2 regions of the Cytobacillus sp. IB215316 genome follow, and region 1 is predicted to be linked to the other one. Evidence: predicted binding sites of a transcription regulator. Region 1 holds the regulator's gene; the other holds the start of a gene.

Region 1 (3,217 bases):
TATTTTGTATGCGCTTTCTTACTGGAGTCATATTAAACTTAGGTTGTAGACGTTATAGGCTCTTTTCGTAAACTTTGTTGCTATTGTGAATAATTTAGGACAGCAAAAAATGAACTTATGCAATTGACCTCATTTATAATGAGAAAAGGTGCCTACAACCGCTAAGTTTATACGTATTTATTTCTTAGAACGAAAAGCAACAATTAATGCGAAAACAGCAGCCATGTACTGAGACACAAATACGAATTATTATATCGTTTGTTGCAGCTTCTCATCATTAAAACTATGACAAAGGGCTAAATTATTCGTTACAATTCACCATTTATGAAAAAAGCCATGTACTCAAAAGGTGATAGAAATGACCTTGGATGTACATATAGTTTTCACGCCTTGTTAAAGTAACGACAGGATTGTAAAAATAGTGTAGTATAGTCATATTGAGAGGTGAAAAGCAAGTGTCTTCATTTACACATTTTAATGATCAAGGTAGAGCAAAGATGGTTGATATTTCTGAAAAGGGCGAAACATTAAGAACTGCTATAGCGAGATCAAGTATCTCAGTTAATCAAAAAATTTATGAACAGATTATTCATTCAAAAATAAAAAAAGGGGATGTGTTAGCTGTAGCTCAAGTGGCTGGTATTATGGCTGCAAAAAAAACAGCAGATATTATCCCAATGTGTCACCCAATTAGTTTAAAGGGTGTCGATATCACGTTTACATGGGAAGAAGAAAAGCAATTATACAAGCTTATTATTATCGTAGAAGTTAAAACTAAAGGTAGTACAGGTGTTGAAATGGAAGCTCTAACTGCTGCTAGTACGTGTGCCCTAACTGTTTATGATATGTGTAAAGCAGTTGATAAAGGTATGGTTATTGGTCCAACTTATTTATTAGAGAAGACTGGTGGAAAGAACGGAGACTTTATTAGAGAGCAGTGAATGAATAGCTGTTTGAATGTGGGGGAATAGAAGTGAATAACGAACAAACAAAAATTCCACAAGCTACTGCAAAACGTTTACCATTGTATTATCGTTTCATAAAAAATCTTCATGCTGCAGGTAAGCAGCGCGTATCTTCTGCTGAATTAAGCGAGGCTGTAAAAGTAGATTCTGCAACAATACGTAGAGATTTTTCGTATTTTGGTGCTTTAGGTAAAAAAGGATATGGTTATAATGTTAATTACTTATTAACGTTTTTTCGACAAACACTAGATCAAGATGAACTAACAAAAGTGGTGTTAATCGGGGTTGGGAATTTAGGTACTGCATTTTTAAATTACAACTTTATTAAAAATAATAATATGAAAATTGAACTTGCATTTGATGTTGATGAGCAAAAAATTGGCACTACAGTTGGAGATGTTCCTATTTATCATATGGATGACTTAGAAAAATATATTACCAAGGATGTAAGTGTCGCCATCTTAACTGTACCTGCACCAGTTGCGCAAGGGATGACTGACCGTTTAGTAGAAACAGGTATTAAGGGTATTTTGAATTTTACGCCAGCTCGAATTAATGTACCTGACCATATTAGGATTCATCACATTGATTTAGCAGTTGAATTACAATCTTTAGTTTATTTCCTTAAAAACTACCCAACTGAATAGTAGCTATATTGGCATTATGGTCGTTTACATGATCACGGAGTTATAAAAACAATATATGCTTTATAATGATAGATCAGGAAAATTATTTGTAATTTATGATGGAGGTGAGACCAATTAACATAGGAATTGGAAGTCTTATATTAATTTTAGTGATCGCACTCGTTATCTTTGGTCCAAATAAGCTTCCTCAATTAGGAAAAGCTGCTGGAGAAACACTTAGAGAATTTAAGAGAGCGGCACAAGATATTGCAAATGAAAATAATAAAAAGAAGTAACATTAGGATGAGAAAGTATGAATGATAGTAAAGAAATGTCTGTATACGATCATATAGGAGAGCTAAGGAAGCGTCTAATTATCGCAGCCGTTTTCTTTGTTATGGCTACAATTGGAAGCTTTTTTTTGGCTGAGCCAATCATTGTCTATTTACAACAGGCTGATGAAGCAAAAGAGCTGACGATGAATGCATTTTCCTTAACTGATCCAATAAAAATTTATATGCAATTTGCTTTTATTATAGCTTTTGTAATTACTGCACCAGTTATTTTATACCAGCTTTGGGCGTTTATTAGCCCAGGCTTATATGAAAAAGAACGGAAAATCACTTTAAGTTATATACCAATATCAGTGTTACTATTTTTAGGTGGGGTTTCATTTTCCTATTTTATTCTATTTCCATTTGTTATTGAGTTTATGACGAGGATATCTGAACGCCTAACGGTTAATCAAGTTATTGGGATAAATGAATATTTCCAATTTCTATTCAAAATCACTATTCCATTTGGAATATTGTTTCAGCTTCCTGTCGTTGTGATGTTTTTAACTAGACTTGGCATAGTCTCGCCTATGTTTTTAGCGAAAATAAGAAAATACGCATATTTTGTTTTACTAGTTATAGCAGCATTTATTACGCCACCAGAGCTCATTTCACATCTGATGGTGACGATACCTTTATTTATTCTATATGAAATAAGTATCTTTATCTCAAAAATAACCTTTCGCAAAGTGGAAAAACTAGAACAGGAACTCATGGCTGAAAATGAGTAACAACCAAACCATAAATCATAATAAAGGTAATCAAAGTGAGTTTTTACAAATTGTAGAGGCTCACTTTTTTTATAGTAAATCTAGCAGGTGTCATGTGAATATATTAAATATAAAGGTCGTATGATTAACTAATATTTAAGCTTTGAATAAATGAAGAAAGTAATGATGTAATGAGCAATAAAACAACAAAATTGTATGAGGTTGATTTATATAAACCTATTCAAGAGCATTTTACAGAACAGGGCTATGAAGTATATGGAGAAGTCAATCATTGTGATATAGCAGCTATAAAAGACGATGAGCTAGTTATCGTGGAGCTTAAGCTTAATTTAAGTATAAAGCTGTTAATACAAGCTACTAAAAGGCAGCGTTTATCCGATCAGGTGTACATTGCTATCCCGAGACCTAAATATTCTTTGCGTTCTAAAAAATGGCAGGATATTTGTTATTTGGTCAGAAGGTTAGAATTAGGCCTTATGATTGTAACTTTCAAAAAGGGTATTGCACAGGTAGAAATTATTATAGCTCCAGCAGACTTTGATCGGAAAAAAAGTATGCAA
Region 2 (3,217 bases), on a different contig from region 1:
TCTATCAAGCTATGTAACTCTAATTAAATGTGAGTATAACGATAACTTTAAATAAAACGGAAGACCATTGTGAAGAGTTTCAAATAAAAAGGACTTCCCCTGTTTGGAGAAGTCGAACGTTTTAAAGGAGTTGTTGTTGTGCATTATTATTATAAATCTAATAATCATTACGTTCAGCACACAATTATTGGAATTGCACTATTAAATCTATTAAATCTATTAAATCTATTAAATCTATTAAATTCATTACACAAAACAATATTATGAGGTAAAATAGTAATGGGTATATTTTACCCAATTACAATCCCTGAAATAAAGATGGAGGTGAATTCAGTTTGGCCACATTAAGTTCAAAAGTAACAGGTGTTTTAAACAGCACTATTCATGTAGTTAAAACCGTAGTACCAATAGATGTAACAATTGATAAACCAGCGTTATTCACTCAACCGTTACTGCAATCCTCAATGGGCGTGTTAATTGGTATAACTGGGGATATAAGAGGAAGGTTAATAATAGAGGGAAACCCAACTGTATTTGGTGGAGTTGGTGAAATCATGTTCGGTATGCCTCTTGAGGGAGAAATGCTTGAATCATTTACAGGAGAGTTTGGTAATATGATTGCAGGTAATTTGTCTACACAACTTTCTCAACAAGGGATCAATATTGATATTACACCTCCTACAGTGTTAGTTGGTCAAACAAAAATCTACGGCTTTGAAAAAGCCTTTAGAGTTCCCATTCAAGTGGAAGCAATGGGAGAAATGCAAATCATTTTAATGATTGAAATGTAATCAAATACACAACCAAGCAAAACAATCGACAATTAGTCGGTTGTTTTCTGCTTTTAATTGCTTGTTTTCGTATTAATTGGTGTTATTCGTTCTAAGATATAAGCACATATAAATCAGTTGTGATGGCACCTTTACTATTTTATCATTGCTGAACTTTAATAAAACTCATCCCTCTGTCCATTTTTAGTAAAAGTAGGAACAAAGTATACGAAGAGAGCATTTTAATGTCACTTCCAGACCTGTAACTATGACCTTATGACAAAAGTCACAAGCATACAACTCAAATCTATTTAACTATTTCACATTTTTTTCACAAATTGTTTTTATTTTTTGTGATATTTATCACTGATAAATTAATTTATCACTATTATCATAGTGTTTATATTACATATGAACAATTTGTGAAAACCTAATAACTGTATGGATTTTACACATTAGTCTAGTAAGATAATAGTGTAATAATAGGAAATTTGTTCAATAGCGAAGGGAGTGAGAGAGATGCCGAAAACTGAGCTTCAAAATCAAAAAACTAAAATAGAAAGTGAGCCTTCATTAAAAGGAGCGTTAGCTTCAGTAATGTTGTTGGGTTTCTTTCTAATCATTACTTGGTTGGGAGTTTATTTTTTATTTGTAGACCGCTTATAGAAGGAGGGGAATTAGTCGATGCACATGCACAAGTTTGAAAAAATATGGTTGTTATTTGGAGTTGGAACTCTACTTGTCTTCTTAACTGTTATAGGTATTAGCGCATTTTATTTAGGAAACCAACCTCCTAGTTGTTTAACAACAATTGATCCAGAAAAGGTTGACCAAACAGCACCATTTGATAATCCAGGGTTAGTACAAATCGGTGACAATGAATATCAATTAACATTTGTTGCTTCTGCATTTAGTTACTCTCCAACAAAAGTACAAGTACCAAAGGGTGCGAAAGTAAAAATCGTTGCTACAACGAAAGATGTTATTCACGGCTTTGAAATAGCAGGTACAAATGCAAATATGATGCTTGAACCTGGGTACATAAGCGAAGTAACAACTACGTTTGATGAAGTTGGAGAGTATTTAGTTTTATGTAATGAATATTGTGGAATAGGTCATACAAGTATGACTGCAACAATCGAGGTGGTTGAATAATGAGTATTGTTGAAGCGAAAGTTGATCGACGCGATGGAAAATTGGCAATGGCACATATTTATGTCGCATTTATTGCACTAGCACTCGGAGGATTAGCAGGATTATTACAAACACTTGTTCGTTCAGGGAAATTTACTCTCCCTTCATGGCTTGGCTATTATCAAATTTTAACTGTACACGGCGTATTACTTGGTCTTGTTTTAACTACATTCTTCATTATCGGCTTTCAATTTGCCAGCCTAAGTAGAACAGCAGGTGCATTATCCAATAAGGTTCGCTTGACTGGTTGGATCGGGTTTTGGATGATGACCATTGGTACGGCAATTGCCGCAGTATTTATTTTATTGAATGAAGCATCAGTACTTTATACATTCTACGCTCCTTTAAAAGCACATCCAGGTTTTTACATAGGCTTAACTTTGGTTGTTGTTGGTAGCTGGGTAGCTGGATTTGCTATGTTTGCACATTACAGAAAGTGGCGTAAACAACATCCAGGTGAGATTAGTCCACTATTAAGCTTTATGTCTATCGTTAATATGATATTGTGGTTAGTAGCAACACTAGGCTTAGCTGCTACTGTCCTAGTTCAATTTATTCCATGGTCATTAGGTATTGTTGAAACGATTGATGTGTTAGTTAGTCGTACATTATTCTGGTATTTTGGTCATCCACTTGTATATTTCTGGCTGTTACCAGCATACATGATTTGGTATGTTGTTATTCCTAAAGTATTGGGGACTAAAATATTCTCAGATGCTCTAGCTAGAATGTCATTTATTTTATTCTTACTATTCTCTATCCCTGTTGGATTTCACCATCAATTAACAGAGCCAGGAATTGATCCAGCGTGGAAGTTTTTACAAGTCATTTTAACTTTCTTAGTTGTTATACCATCTTTAATGACGGCTTTCTCAATGTTTGCAACGTTCGAATTGTATGGTCGCTCAAAAGGTGCAACTGGGTTATTCGGCTGGGTTAAGAAGCTACCTTGGAAAGATGCACGCTTTTTTGCACCGTTTATAGGAATGTTATTCTTCATTCCAGCTGGTGCAGGTGGTTTAATTAACGCAAGTAACCAATTAAATCAAGTTGTCCATAACACCATTTGGGTAACAGGTCATTTCCATTTAACATTAGCAACAACTGTTTTACTTACGTTCTTTGGTGCAGCCTATTGGTTAATCCCACACATTACAGGGCGTGTAATGACGAAGGCTATGAACAAACTAGCAATCATTCAAACTATTGTATGGGCTATCGGGATGACATTTATGTCAGGAGCAATGCATGCT

The links. Region 1 encodes Rex, which represses fermentation and respiration genes when NADH is low (regulators of the CRP and FNR family bind a similar motif). Its sites were predicted from a motif close to TTGTGAAATATTTCACAA; they were not measured.
Region 2: SLH48_RS19165 (cytochrome c oxidase subunit 2A) is a predicted target of Rex. The motif match lies at 1,045-1,062, and genes of this name have one in related genera.

What each region holds. Positions count from the first base shown of each region.
Region 1 is NZ_JAXBMC010000024.1:24,799-28,015, reverse strand. It holds gene moaC (cyclic pyranopterin monophosphate synthase MoaC) at 456-941, shown strand; gene SLH48_RS21105 (redox-sensing transcriptional repressor Rex) at 974-1,612, shown strand; gene SLH48_RS21100 (twin-arginine translocase TatA/TatE family subunit) at 1,717-1,887, shown strand; gene tatC (twin-arginine translocase subunit TatC) at 1,905-2,657, shown strand; gene SLH48_RS21090 (DUF2161 domain-containing phosphodiesterase) at 2,828-3,217, shown strand, end outside.
Region 2 is NZ_JAXBMC010000017.1:17,947-21,163, reverse strand. It holds gene SLH48_RS19170 (chemotaxis protein CheX) at 336-791, shown strand; gene SLH48_RS19165 (cytochrome c oxidase subunit 2A) at 1,290-1,436, shown strand; gene SLH48_RS19160 (cytochrome c oxidase subunit II) at 1,455-1,925, shown strand; gene SLH48_RS19155 (b(o/a)3-type cytochrome-c oxidase subunit 1) at 1,925-3,217, shown strand, end outside.